3 linked regions of the Aromatoleum aromaticum EbN1 genome follow. The protein of the gene in region 3 interacts with the protein of the main gene of each other region in a pairwise test. Links are inferred from orthologs where the notes say so. Each region holds a gene or a part of one and is shown on either strand. Other genes may lie near its edges.

Evidence for each region.
Region 1: the proteins of lpdA (region 3) and odhB interact in binary tests that used the Escherichia coli proteins (3 or more experiments, as listed by UniProt). The link is inferred for Aromatoleum aromaticum EbN1 from one-to-one orthologs.
Region 2: the proteins of lpdA (region 3) and EBN1_RS12370 interact in binary tests that used the Escherichia coli proteins (3 or more experiments, as listed by UniProt). The link is inferred for Aromatoleum aromaticum EbN1 from one-to-one orthologs.

What each region holds. Positions count from the first base shown.
Region 1 is NC_006513.1:3,965,153-3,969,813, forward strand. What follows is about bases 1,091-4,052. They hold odhB (2-oxoglutarate dehydrogenase complex dihydrolipoyllysine-residue succinyltransferase), read right to left. Parts: upstream 3,183-4,052; coding sequence 1,998-3,182; downstream 1,091-1,997. Other genes in these bases: lpdA (dihydrolipoyl dehydrogenase), read right to left, coding at 1,091-1,917; EBN1_RS18940 (2-oxoglutarate dehydrogenase E1 component), read right to left, coding at 3,232-4,052. Outside these bases: cell division protein ZapE, read right to left, coding at 1-398; more of lpdA, read right to left, coding at 487-1,090; more of EBN1_RS18940, read right to left, coding at 4,053-4,661. UniProt on the Escherichia coli protein: E2 component of the 2-oxoglutarate dehydrogenase (OGDH) complex which catalyzes the second step in the conversion of 2-oxoglutarate to succinyl-CoA and CO(2).
Region 2 is NC_006513.1:2,595,483-2,600,125, reverse strand. Bases 613-3,556 are described here. They hold EBN1_RS12370 (UvrD-helicase domain-containing protein), read right to left. Parts: upstream 3,224-3,556; coding sequence 1,001-3,223; downstream 613-1,000. Other genes in these bases: EBN1_RS12365 (hypothetical protein), read left to right, coding at 3,553-3,556; EBN1_RS12375 (ParA family protein), read left to right, coding at 613-963. In the rest of the region: more of EBN1_RS12375, read left to right, coding at 184-612; more of EBN1_RS12365, read left to right, coding at 3,557-3,879; leuS (leucine--tRNA ligase), read left to right, coding at 4,063-4,643. UniProt on the Escherichia coli protein: A helicase with DNA-dependent ATPase activity. Unwinds DNA duplexes with 3'-5' polarity. Translocates on single-stranded DNA with 3'-5' polarity. Initiates unwinding more efficiently from a nicked substrate than double-stranded DNA.
Region 3 is NC_006513.1:70,479-75,099, reverse strand. Bases 698-3,619 are described here. They hold lpdA (dihydrolipoyl dehydrogenase), read right to left. Parts: upstream 3,122-3,619; coding sequence 1,274-3,121; downstream 698-1,273. Other genes in these bases: aceF (dihydrolipoyllysine-residue acetyltransferase), read right to left, coding at 3,134-3,619; EBN1_RS00405 (DUF3482 domain-containing protein), read left to right, coding at 698-1,158. Also shown: more of EBN1_RS00405, read left to right, coding at 1-697; more of aceF, read right to left, coding at 3,620-4,621. UniProt on the Escherichia coli protein: Lipoamide dehydrogenase is a component of the glycine cleavage system as well as of the alpha-ketoacid dehydrogenase complexes.

The sequences.
Region 1 (4,661 bases), 3.9 Mb from region 3 along the record:
GTCTGGCGGGCGATGCGATCGGCGACGCGCTGCAGCGGATCGGGCGCGTCGTTGAAATTCTTCAGGTCGTTCTGCACTTCCTGCATGAACGCGTGGAAATGCACGCGGCGCTTGCGCCGGTACGGCACTGCGTCGAAAAAGCAGTCCATCAGGAAGCTCTTGCCGCGTCCGACACCGCCCCAGAAATAGACGTTGCGCGGTAACCGCGGCCGGACGAGGAGCTTGCGCAGCGTTCCGCGGCGCGCGGCCTTGAATCCGATCAGGTCGGTATAGAGCTGCTGCAGGCGCTGCACGGCGGCGCGCTGCTCGGGGTCGGACTTGTAGCCGCGGACCTTGAGCTGCGCCTCGTAGGCATCGAGCATTCCGTGCTGGGCGACTTTGAGAACACGATGGGGCATGGTGGCACTGAAAAAAGCGATGTTCGGAAACGAAATCAGGGGTGGCCAGGATATCCCGCGCCACCCCTGTCCTGCGGCAGGCCGACGATCAGAAGTGCAACGGCCGCTTGTCCACCGCCAGCGCCGCTTCATGCACGACTTCCGACAGCGTCGGGTGAGCGTGGCAGATGCGCGCCAGGTCTTCCGCGGCGCCGCCGAACTCCATCGCGACGACGGCCTCGGAGATCAGCTCCGACGCATTGGCACCGATGATATGCACGCCGAGGATGCGATCGGTGTCGGCGTCGGCGAGCATCTTGACGAAGCCGGTCGGATCGCCGGAACCCAGCGCGCGCCCGTTCGCCATGAACGGAATCTTGCCGGCACGGTAGGCAACGCCTTCGGCTTTGAGCTGCTGCTCGCTCTTGCCGACCCAGGCGATCTCGGGCGACGTGTAGATGACGCCGGGGACGGTGTCCAGATTCGCGTGGCCGGCTTGGCCCGCGATGATCTCGGCGACCATGACCGCCTCTTCCATCGCCTTGTGGGCGAGCATCGGGCCGCGCACGACGTCGCCGACAGCGTAGACGTTCGGCAGGTTCGTGCGGCAGTGCCCGTCGACGACGATCTGGCCCCGATCGCTGACGTCCAGCCCGACCGTGCTCGCGTTCAGGCCCTCGGTGTTCGGAACGCGGCCGACCGAGACGATCAGCCGCTCGCATTCGAGCCTCGCTTCCTTGCCGTCCTTGCCGGTGTAGGCGAGCGACACGCCGTCCGCGCCGACCTTGGTCTCGCCGATCGTCACGCCAGTCCGGATATCCAGCCCCTGCTTGGTGAAGACTTTCAGCGCTTCCTTCGCGACGTCCATATCGGCGAAAGGCATGAAGTCCGGCAGCGCTTCGAGGACCGTCACTTCCGCGCCGAGGCGGCGCCACACCGAGCCCATCTCGAGGCCGATGACACCTGCGCCGATCACACCGAGCTTCTTCGGCACCGAATCGAAATCGAGCGCGCCGACGTTGTCGCAGACGATCCTGTTGTCGACCGGGATGCCCGGCAAGTGACGGGGCTTCGAGCCGGTCGCGATGATGACGTGCCTGGCTTCAACGGTTTCTGCGCCGACCCTGACGACATATCCTGCCGGCCCGTTGCCTTCGAAGCTGCCGTGCCCGGCGAGGAAAGTGACCTTGTTCTTCTTGAACAGGCCTTTGATGCCGCTGGTGAGCTGGTCGACGACCTTGTTCTTGCGGCCGATCATCACCGGCACGTCGATGCTCACCTTGCCCTCGAGCCTGATGCCCTGGGTCGGAAACGCATGCTCGGCTTCCTCGAACAGGTGCGAGGTGTGCAGCAGCGCTTTCGACGGGATGCAGCCGACGTTCAGGCAGGTGCCGCCGAGGCGCGGCTCGCCTTTCGGATCGGCATAAGGGTTGGACTCCGCGCACGCGGTCTTGAAGCCCAGTTGTGCAGCGCGGATCGCTGCGACGTATCCGCCCGGTCCGCCACCGATGACGAGGACGTCGAATTGCTTGTCAGCCATTATTCACTCCGGAAAAAGGGAACAGCGTGGCCCGCCGGCACGATGAAGCTGCCGTGCCGGTGCGCCACACAGCCGGTCGATCAGACGTCGAGGATCAGGCGCGCCGGATCTTCCAGCGCTTCCTTCATCGCCACCAGGCCGAGCACCGCTTCGCGGCCGTCGATGATGCGGTGGTCGTAGGACAGCGCCAGGTAGTTGATCGGGCGGATGACGATCTGGCCGTTCTCGACGACCGGACGGTCCTTGGTGGCGTGGATGCCGAGGATCGCGGACTGCGGCGGGTTGATGATCGGCGTCGACAGCATCGAGCCGAACACCCCGCCGTTCGAGATCGAGAACGTGCCGCCGGTGAGCTCTTCGAGCGACAGCTTGCCGTCCTTCGCCTTCTGGCCGTACTCGGCGATCTTCTTCTCGATGTCGGCGATCGACATCTGGTCGGCGTCACGAATGATCGGCACGACGAGACCGCGGGGGCTGCCGACGGCGATGCCGATGTCGATGTAGCCGTGATAGACGATGTCGTTGCCATCGACCGACGCGTTGATGATCGGATATTTCTTCAGCGCGGCGACCGCGGCCTTGACGAAGAAACCCATGAAGCCCAGGCGCACGCCGTGCGCCTTCTCGAACTTCTCGCCGTACTGCTTGCGCAGCGCCATCACCGGCGCCATGTTGACTTCGTTGAACGTCGTCAGGATCGCGTTTTCGTTCTTCGACTGGATCAGGCGCTCGGCGATGCGCGCGCGCAGGCGCGTCATCGGTACGCGCTCTTCGGCCCGATCGCCACCTCGAACTGCCGCCGCGACCGGCGCAGCAGCGCGCGGCTGGGCGGCAACCGCGTCTTCCTTCGTGACGCGACCGCCGCGGCCGGTGCCGGAAACGTCGCCGGCAGCGACGCCCTTCTCCTCGAGGATCTTGCGTGCAGCGGGGCTCGGCGCTCCGCCGGTTGTCGCCGCCGCCACTGCCGGGGCCGGCGCGGCCACGGCCTGGACCGCCTCGGCGGGCTTGGCCCCGGCCGGCGCTTTCGCTTCGGTGTCGATCTGGGCGATCAGGTCGCCGCTGGTCACGTTCTCGCCGTCGGCCTTGACGATCTTCACCAGCACGCCATCGGCCGGTGCCGGGGTTTCCAGCACGACCTTGTCGGTTTCGATATCGATGAGGTTCTCGTCGCGCGACACCGCGTCGCCTTCCTTCTTGTGCCACGATACCAGCGTGGCTTCGGATACGGATTCCGACAGTTGCGGCACTTTCACTTCAATCAGCATGAATTTCTCTCCCCGTGTTGTCCGGTATTGTTCGGCGTTATGAGTTGAATCAGTCCTGAAGCGGGCCGAAGGCGTTCTCGATGACCGCTTTTTGCTGCGCGTTGTGCTTCGCGTAGTAGCCGACCGCAGGCGATGCGGCTGCCGGACGCGACACCAGCAGAAGCTTGCGCTTCGATCCGAGCACATTCACGAGGTGCTGGCGCGATGCGAGCCAGTACCAGGCGCCCTGGTTGCGCGGCTCCTCCTGTGCCCACACGACTTCCCGGGCATTCGGGAACTGATCGACGGCGGCGCCGAAGGCAGCGGCCGGGAACGGATAGAGCTGCTCGATCCGCACCAGCGCGGTGTCCTTGATGTTGTTCTCGCGTCGATAGGCGAGCAGCTCGTAGTAGAGCTTGCCCTGGCACAGCACCACCCGCTTGACCTTCTTCGGGTCGAGCGCCTCCGTTTCGCCGATGACGGTGCGGAATTTCCCGTCTTCCAGTTCGGCCAGCGTCGAAGTGGCTTCCTTGTGGCGCAGCAGCGACTTCGGCGTGATGATCACCAGCGGCTTCCTGACCTTGCGCAGCATCTGCCGGCGCAGCAGGTGGAAGATCTGCGCAGGGGTCGTTGGCACGCAGATCTGCCAGTTGTTCTCGGCGGCGTTGTTCATGAAGCGCTCGATCCGGGCCGACGAGTGCTCCGGACCCTGGCCTTCGTAGCCGTGCGGCAGCATCAGCGTCAGCCCGCACAGGCGGCCCCACTTCGCTTCGCCGGAGCAGATGAACTGGTCGAGCACGACCTGGGCGCCGTTGACGAAGTCGCCGAACTGGGCTTCCCAGACGACAAGCTCGTTCGGCTCGGCGGTCGCGTAGCCGTACTCGAACGCGAGGACCGCCTCTTCCGACAGCACCGAATCGAAGATCTGCAGCGCGGCCTGGCCGTCCTGGATATGCTTCAGCGGCACGTAGGTGCCCTGGTCCCAGCGCTCGCGCTTCTGGTCGTGCAGCACTGCGTGGCGGTGGAAGAACGTGCCGCGGCCGACGTCCTCGCCGGAGATGCGCACGCCGAACCCTTGCGCGAGCAGGCTCGCGTAGGCGAGGTTCTCGCCCATCCCCCAGTCGAGTGGCAGATCGCCCTGGCCCATCGCGATGCGGTCTTCGAGGATCTTCCTGACCCGCGGGTGCACGTTGAAGCCTTCGGGCAGCGTCGTCAGGCGCTCGGACAGGCGCTTGAGTTCGGTCAGCGGGATGGCGGTCTCGCCTTCATCGGTGTAGGACTGGCCGATGTAGGGCGTCCAGTCGACGGCGTACTGGCGGTTATGGCCGGACAGCACCGGGTTGTACAGCAACTGCCCCTTGTCCAGGTGTTCGCGGAAGTCCTTGATCATCTTTTCCGGCTCGCCAGGCGCGCATGTCCCTTCGGTCACCAGCCGGTCGGCATACAGCTTGCGCGTGCCGGGGTGGCTGGCGATCTTGCGGTACATCAGCGGCTGCGTGA
Region 2 (4,643 bases), 2.5 Mb from region 3 along the record:
TTTGACGAGGCGAAAGTTTAGCGCAGCCGCCCAGCCTTGGGCAGAGGGATGTCAGGGCAAACCGGCATGGCGGCGCGCGCCATCTTCTGGCTTGGTGTTCCGGCGCGGCGTCGGCGTACATCGACACGTAACCGTGGACATTTTTTGGCACAATCGCGTGGCAGCCCAACCAGGAAAACCAAGATGCGACGCGTGGTGTTCAATCAGAAAGGCGGAGTCGGCAAGTCGACCATTACCTGCAACCTCGCGGCGATCAGCGCCCACGAGGGCAGGCGTACGCTGGTCGTCGACCTCGACCCGCAAGGCAACTCGACCCAGTATCTGCTCGGCCGCTCCAGCGGAGAGGTCGACACGACGCTGGCGGATTTCTTCGACCAGACGCTCAACTTCAAGCTGAACCCGAAAAAGACGAGCGAGTTCATCGTCCCGAGTCCTTTCGAAGGGCTCGACGTGATGCCTTCGCACCCTGGGCTCGAAGATCTGCAGGGCAAGCTCGAGTCCCGCTACAAGATCTACAAGCTGCGCGATGCGCTCGAGGAGTTGGCCGGCCGCTACGACTGCATCTACATCGACACGCCGCCGGCGCTCAATTTCTACACCCGCTCCGCGCTGATCGCCGCGGAGGGCTGCCTGATTCCGTTCGACTGCGACGAGTTTTCCCGCCGCGCGCTGTACTCGCTGTTGGAAAACGTGCAGGAAATCCGCAGCGACCACAATCGCGACCTGCAGGTCGAAGGAATCGTCGTCAACCAGTTCCAGGCCCGTGCCGCACTGCCGCAAAAAGTCGTCCAGGAACTGATCGACGAAGGCCTGTCGGTGCTGACGCCCTATTTGTCCGCGTCCGTGAAGATCAAGGAATCCCACGAGCAGGCGCGGCCGATGATCCATCTCGACGCGAAGCACAAGCTCACGCAGGAGTACGTTGCGCTGCACGACTCGCTGGCGCGCAAATACGGCGTCTGACGACGGCGCGGCCCGCCGGCATCGCGCGCGACCGAAGTCACGCGGGATCGAGCTTCGCGACCGCGAGCATCAGCCACTTGACGCCGGCGGCGCCGAAGTTGATCTGGAGTCGGGCGTCCGAGCCGCTGCCTTCGGCGGCGACGATCACGCCCTGGCCGAACTTGGCGTGGGTGACCAGCTGACCCACACGCAAGCCGCCCAGATCGCGGCTGCGCGAAACCGGTTGTTCCGGCGCCTTCGCCACCACGCCGCCGCGCGACGGCTGATAGTAGCCGCCGAACCCGCTGCGCACCGCGCTCGTGCGCGGATTCGGCGGTGACAGCCACTTCGTGAGTTCCTCCGGAATTTCCTCGAGAAAGCGCGAACGCAGGTTGTAGCGCGTCTGCCCGTGCAGCATGCGACTCTGCGCGAACGACAGGTAAAGCCGCTGGCGTGCCCGCGTCACCGCTACATACATCAGCCGCCGCTCCTCCTCCAGCCCTTCCGTCTCCATGATGCTGTTCTCGTGCGGAAACAGCCCTTCCTCGAGGCCCGACAGGAAAACCGCATCGAATTCCAGCCCTTTCGATGAATGCACCGTCATCAACTGCACCGCGTCGCTGCCGGCATCGGCCTGGTGCTCCCCGGCCTCGAGCGATGCGTGCGCAAGAAAGTCGGCGAGCAGCGCATGCGCCATGTCCTGCGCATCGGCCTGCACGCCTGCTTCGGCAACGAAATTCGCTGCTGCATTGATCAGTTCATCGAGGTTTTCGAGCCGCTCCTGGCCTTCCTTCTCGTTGCGGAAATGATTGCGCAAGCCCGACACATCGAGCACATGGTCGACGAGTTCCGGCAGCGGCAGCTTTGCGGTGTCGCGCCGCAGGTCTTCGACCAGGCGCACGAACTGGGCCAGCACGGTGCCCGGCTTCCCCGCCACATGCGGCACTGCCGCGTACAGGCTGCTGTTCCATGTGCGCGCCGCATCCTGCAGCGCCTCGATCGAACGGGCGCCAATGCCGCGCGTCGGAAAATTGACGACGCGGCTGAACGCGGTGTCGTCGTCCGGATTGGCGATCAGGCGCAGGTACGCGAGCGCATGCTTGATTTCCTGCCGCTCGAAGAAACGCAGGCCGCCGTAGACGCGGTAGGAAATGCCGCTGGAAAAGAGCTGGTGCTCCAGGACGCGCGACTGCGCGTTCGAGCGATACAGCAGCGCGATGCCGGAACGGCTCATGCCGTCGCGCACCAGCGACTGGATTTCGTCGACGATCCAGCGCGCCTCGTCCAGGTCGCCGCAGGCCTCGAACACGCGGATCGGCTCGCCGGCGCCGCGTTCGGTCCACAGATTCTTGCCGAGACGGCCGGCGTTATGCCGGATGATCGCGTTCGCGGCATCGAGGATGTTGCCGTGCGAACGGTAATTCTGCTCGAGGCGGATAACGTTGGCGACGTGAAACTCGCGCTCGAAATCGCGCATGTTGCCGACGTCGGCGCCGCGGAAACGATAGATCGACTGGTCGTCGTCGCCGACGCAGAACAGCTTCGCTGCGCCGTCGCGACCCGTGTCGGCAAGCAGCTTCAGCCAGCGGTACTGGAGCCGATTCGTGTCCTGGAATTCGTCCACGAGGATGTGGCGGAAACGCTGCTGGTAATGCTTGCGGATCGGCTCATTGCGCTCCAGCAGCTCGTAAGTGCGCAACAGCAGCTCGGCAAAATCCACGACAGACTCGCGCTGGCACTGCGACTCGTACTCGATGTACAGCTCGACCCGGCGGCGCGTGTAATCGTCCCAAGCTTCGACGGCATGGGGACGCAGCCCGGCTTCTTTCTGGCCGTTGATGAAATGCTGCAGTTCGCGCGGCGGGAATTTCTCGTCGTCGACGTTCAGCGCCTTCAGGAGCCGCTTGATCGCGGCGAGCTGGTCGCCCGAATCGAGGATCTGGAACAGTTGGGGCAGGCCGGCGTCGCGGTGGTGAGCGCGCAACAAACGGTTGCAGAGTCCGTGAAACGTGCCGATCCACATGCCGCGCGCCGACCGGTTGAAGCTCAGCGGCAGCATCGCGGACAGGCGCGCGAGCAGTTCCTTTGCCGCCTTGTTCGTGAAAGTGACGGCCAGGACACCTTGCGGATCGACCTGCCCGGTCTGCACGAGCCACGCGATGCGCGTCGTCAGGACGCGGGTCTTGCCGGAACCGGCGCCGGCCAGGACCAGCGCGTGTTGCGGCGGCAAGGTAACGGCCTGGAGTTGTTCGGGATTGAGGTTGGCGAGCAGATCGGACATTCGGTTTTCTCTTGGGGCACAGCGAATTTTAACCGGGACGCGAGGGAAACTTCGGGCTCGCTCGGAATCGCGATCGCGACAACGTAAAAAATGGCACTGTTGCATCGGCACAACAACGACGTTGATTTGCCCCGGACGATCCTTTAGTTTGAAATTGTGCAACGCAGCATCCGTTTGCGTTTTATCAAGGAATTACCTCCTTGAGCGGCGCAGAATTCGCGAAATTTTTGTATGTTGCACCGCATTAACAGCGCCTCGAACGGTGGACTTACAAGGTCTGTCCCGGCGCAAAAGCCGACAAGGCCGACAAGCTCACAGGAGAACCAATCATGAAGACACCCAAGCTCTTGCCCTGGCATGCGCGCAAAGCCGGCATCCCGATCGAACGGGCCACCACCCTCTGGCATGAAGCGGTGCGCGAAGCCACCGTGGCGACCGGATGGGTCGGCAATGCCGAGTACTGGGGCGAAGCGATGAATGCCTTCCTCCGTCTGCTCGAAGAAGAAAAGGAGCACTTCTGCGCGCCGTGCGTCACCCCGTTCGTGCGCAGCCAGAATCGTCTCTGGCGTCTGCCGCTGACCGCGATGGAAGACCTCGTGTCGGCTGTCTCGGCCAGTTGGCAACGTTATTCGGCCATCGCCCGCAAGGCTGCGTAAGCACTCCGATCCGGTCCGGGCGGCAGCACGACCCCGGGACGCGTCCCGGGCGCCTCAAAGCCTCGAGGCATTCGCGTTTTCAAAGCATTTTCTGCCGGATTTCCCGCAATCCGGCGCGCAACCCGGGCAGCGCCGGCTTCGCGATATACTTGCGTGTTTTCCACGCACCCACGCCAGCCCCCCATGCAGGACAAATACACTCCCGCCGCAGTCGAAGCCACCGCCCAGCAGCACTGGGAAAGCACGCAGGCATTCAAAGTCGCCGAGGACGCCGGCAAGCCCAAGTATTACTGCCTGAGCATGTTCCCGTACCCGTCGGGGAAGCTGCACATGGGGCACGTGCGCAACTACACGATCGGCGACGTCCTCGCGCGCTACCACCGCATGCGCGGCTTCAACGTACTGCAGCCGATGGGCTGGGACGCGTTCGGCATGCCGGCGGAAAACGCCGCGATCCAGAACAACGTGCCGCCGGCGAAGTGGACCTACGCGAACATCGACTACATGAAGACGCAGTTGAAGCGTCTCGGTTTCGCGCTCGACTGGTCGCGCGAACTCGCCACCTGCAAGCCGGATTACTACCGTTGGGAACAGTGGCTGTTCACCCGCCTGTACCAGAAAGGGCTGATCTACAAGAAGCTCGGTACGGTGAACTGGGACCCCGTCGACGAGACGGTGCTCGCAAACGAGCAGGTCATCGACGGCCGCGGCTGGCGCAGCGGCGCCCTCATCGAGAAGCGCGAAATCCCGATGTACTACATGAA
Region 3 (4,621 bases):
GAGGCGCCCGGCGGCGAGCGGCTTGACGACACGGCACGAATCGAGCGCTTCCTTGCGACTCCGGTCGCCGGCCACCGCTTCGAGCAGGAGGCGAAAGTGCTGCGCCAGATGCTCGCGAGCGATGCGGCGTTCTATGTCGTCGACGTGCGCGATCCGGTCCTCGCGAAGCACCGCGACGAGCTGACGATCCTCGGCAGCTGCGCGATCCCGCTGCTGCCGGTGCTGAACTTCGTGCGCGATTCGGCCGCCAACGAATCGTCGTGGCGCGAGGCGCTCGCGCGGCTCGGACTGCATGCGATCGTGCGCTTCGATACGGTCGCGCCGGAGCGCGACGGCGAGCGGCGCCTGTACGAGAAGCTCGCGACGCTCGTCGACGTCCATCGTCCGGCGCTCGAACGCCTCGTCGCGTGCCGTGAGCGCGAGGCGCGGACCCGGCATGACGCTGCGCTGAGTCTCGTTGCCGAACTGCTGGTCGACGTCGCCGCGGCGCGGGTCGCCGTCGCGACTGAAGCGCAGGCGATCGAGCACGCGGTCGTGACGCTGCACGAGCATGTGCGGCGGCGCGAGCAGGCTTGCGTCGACGCGTTGCTCGCGCTCTACCGGTTCCGCTCGGACGATGTCGATGCGGGCGATCTGCCGCTGCTTGACGGGCGCTGGGAGAACGATCTCTTCAACCCGGAGACCTTCCGTGCGATGGGCGTGCGGCTCGGCACCGGCGCGGCGGCGGGAGCGGCCGCCGGAGTCGGCATCGACCTGATGCTCGGCGGACTGACGCTCGGCACCGCTGCTGCGCTCGGAGCGCTCGCCGGCGGAGGCTGGCAGGCGGTGCGGCAGTTCGGCGACCGCGTGGTCGAGAAACTGCGCGGGCAGCGCGAGCTCAGCGTAGACGACGCGATCCTGAGGCTGCTCGCCTTGCGCCAGCTGCGCCTCATCGACGCGCTCGAAACCCGCGGCCACGCCGCGATGGCGCCGATCCGGCTGGTCGACCCGCAACTGCGGCAATGGCGCGAAGGGCCGATCCCGGAGCCCTTGCTGCGGGCGCGTGCCCATCAGGAATGGTCGGAACTTTTCGGCGCTGGGCAGGCGGACGATGCGCGACAGGAAGCAGTCGATACGCTGGCGCAATCGTTTTCGGAAGCAGCAACAGCGACCGCCTGAAGGCGGGGAAAAGCATCCTGCAGTCGGCCGCTGCCCCGGCCTTTTTTCGATGGCCGAGGCCGGATGAAACAGGGGCGCCGCAGCGCCCCGTGCTTGCTCCGTGAAGCGGTCGAGCCTATTTTTTGCGCATCGGCGGGATGTCGGTGCAGCTACCGTGCGCGACTTCGCCGGCGAGGCCGATGGTCTCGCCCAAGGTCGGGTGCGGATGGATCGTCCTGCCGATGTCGACCGCGTCCGCGCCCATCTCGATCGCGAGGCACACTTCGCCGATCATGTCGCCTGCAGACGGGCCGACGATCGCGCCGCCGATGATGCGATGCGTTTCGGCGTCGAAGATGAGCTTCGTGAAGCCGTAGTCGGCGCCGTTCGCGATCGCGCGTCCCGAAGCTGCCCACGGGAACTTGGCGGTCTCGACCTTGCGGCCTTCCTTCTTCGCCTGCTCTTCGGTGAATCCGACCCACGCGACTTCCGGGTGCGTGTAGGCGACGCTTGGGATCACGGTCGCGTCGAACGCCGACCGGGCGAGCTCCGACTTGCCTTGTGTCTCGCCGGCGGCGACTTCGGCCGCGACGTGCCCCTCGTGCACCGCCTTGTGTGCGAGCATCGGGTTGCCATTGACGTCGCCGATCGCGAAGATGTGCGGCACGTTCGTGCGCATCTGCGCATCGACTTCGATGAAGCCGCGGTCGGTGACGACCACCCCTGCCCTGTCGGCGCCGATCTTCTTGCCGTTCGGGCTGCGGCCGGCCGCCTGCAGGATCATGTCGTAGCGCTGCGGGCCCTGCGGAGCCTTTTCGCCTTCGAACGTCACCCACAGGCCGTCGTCCTTCGCCTCGACGGCGACGGTCTTCGTCTTCAGCATGATGTTGTCGAAGCGCTGCGCATTCTGCTTCTCCCACACCTTGACCGCGTCGCGGTCCGGGCCCTGCATCAGCGCGTCGAGCATCTCGACGACATCGACGCGGGTACCGAGCGTCGAATAGACAGTCGCCATCTCGAGGCCGATGATGCCGCCGCCGATGACGAGCATCTTCGCGGGCGCCTTGCCGTCGGAAGTGCGCAGCTCGAGCGCGCCGGTCGAGTCGACGATGCGCGGATCCTTCGGGATGAACGGCAGATGCACCGCGGCCGAGCCGGCGGCGATGATGCATTGCTTGAAGCGCACGACTTTCTTCTCGCCGGTCTTGTCCTGACCGCTGCCGGAGCTCAGCTCGACTTCGAGATGGTTCGCGTCGAGGAAAGTGCCGAGGCCGCGCACGACCTCGACCTTGCGGCCTTTGGCCATGCCGGCGAGGCCGGCGGTGAGCTTGCCGACGACCTTGTCCTTGTGCGCGCGCAGCGCGTCGAGGTCGACTTCGGGCTTCGCGAACTTGATGCCGGCCACGGCCATGTGCTCGGCTTCGTCCATGACCTGGGCGACGTGCAGCAGCGCTTTCGACGGAATGCAACCGACGTTCAGGCACACGCCGCCGAGCGTGGCGTAGCGCTCGACGATGACCGTCTTGAGGCCGAGGTCGGCCGCGCGGAACGCTGCTGAGTAGCCGCCGGGGCCGGCGCCGAGTACGAGCATGTCGCACTCGAGGTCGACGGAGCCCGCGTAGGCACCCGATTTCGCGGCAGTCTGCGCCGGTGCCGCCGCTGAGGGGGATGGGGACGCCGCAGGCGCTGCAGCGGCCGGAACGGGCTTCGCCTCGCCGGCCCCCGCCGGTGCGGCCCCTGCGCCCTGCGGCTCGACTTTCAGCAGCACCGCGCCTTCGCCGACGCGGTCGCCGACCTTGACGAGGACTTCACGGATGACGCCCTCGGCCGACGACGGCACATCCATCGTCGCCTTGTCGGATTCCAGCGTGCAGATCGACTCATCGACCTTGATCGAGTCGCCCGGCTTCACGAACAGCTCGATGACGGGGACGTCGGAGAAATCCCCGATGTCCGGGACTTTCACTTCAACGATCTGGCTCATGTCACGGCCTCCTTACAGCATGACCCGACGGAAGTCGGACAAGAGTTGGGCGAGATAGACGTTGAAGCGCGTCGCGAGCGCCCCGTCGATGACCCGATGATCGGCAGTCAGCGACATCGGCAAGGTTAGACGCGGCACGAACTGCTTGCCGTCCCATATCGGCTTCATGGCCGACTTGTTGACACCGAGGATCGCGACTTCGGGCGCGTTCACGATCGGCGCGAAGTAGGTGCCACCGATGCCGCCGAGGCTAGAGATCGTGAAGCACGCGCCGGACATGTCGGCCGGACCGAGTTTGCCGTCGCGTGCCTTCTTCGCGAGTTCGCCCGATTCGGCGGCGATCTCGAACACGCTCTTTCGGTCGGCGTTCTTGATGACCGGCACGACGAGCCCGTTCGGCGTGTCGGCGGCGAACGCGATGTTGAAGTACTTCTTGTAGACCAGGCTCATTTCACCACCGCTCGCGTCGAGCGAGGTGTTGAACTCCGGGAACTGCTGCAGCGCGCGCACCGAAGCCTTGATGATGAACGCGAGCATCGTCAGCTTCTTGCCGGACTTCTCGTTTTCCTTGTTGATCGCGACGCGGAAAGCTTCGAGGTCGGTGATGTCGGCGTCCTCGTGGTACGTGACCGCCGGGATCATCACCCAGTTGCGCGCGAGGTTCTGGCCGGAGATCTTCTTGATCCGCGACAGCGGCTTGGTTTCAATCTCGCCGAACTTCGAGAAATCTACTTTCGGCCACGGCAGCAGATCGAGCCCGCCGCCAAGACTCACGCCCGCGCCGGCCGCAGCCGCCTTGCCCGGGACGATGCCGGTCTGCATCGCACCTTTGACGAACGCGGTGACATCCTCCCGAACAACGCGGCCTTTCGGTCCGGTCGCGCGGACCTGGGCGAGATCGACGCCGAGTTCGCGACCGTAGGCACGCACGGACGGGCTCGCATGCACCCTGCCGCCGAGGGCCACTGCGGACGGGGCGCCGGCCTGGCCCGCCGCAGGGGCGGACAGCTTCGACTGCTCGAACGCCTCGGGCGCATCGGCGGGCGTCGCGTCGGCGGCTGCGATGCGGGCGGTAGCGGGCGTTGCAGCGGGAGCGGGGGCGGTAGCCGCACCAGCGGCGCTGTCAACGACGATCAGCACTGCGCCTTCGGAAACCCGGTCGCCGACTTTTATTTTCACTTCCCTGACAACGCCGGCGGCCGATGACGGCACATCCATCGTCGCCTTGTCCGATTCGAGCGTCGCGATCGAGTCCTCGACCTTGATCGTGTCGCCGACCTTGACGAACAGCTCGATCACCGGGACGTCCGAGAAGTCGCCGATGTCCGGGACTCTCACTTCGGTGCTGCCTCCGGTTGCGGCGGGGGCGGAGGTCGGGGTTGGGGTCGGGGCCGACGCAGTTGCGGCGGAGGCGGCCGAGGGGGCGGACGCTTCCGACTGTTCCAACGCCGCGCCGGAACTCGCAGGGGTCGCCTGCGCCGCCGCGTTGCCGGCGGCTTC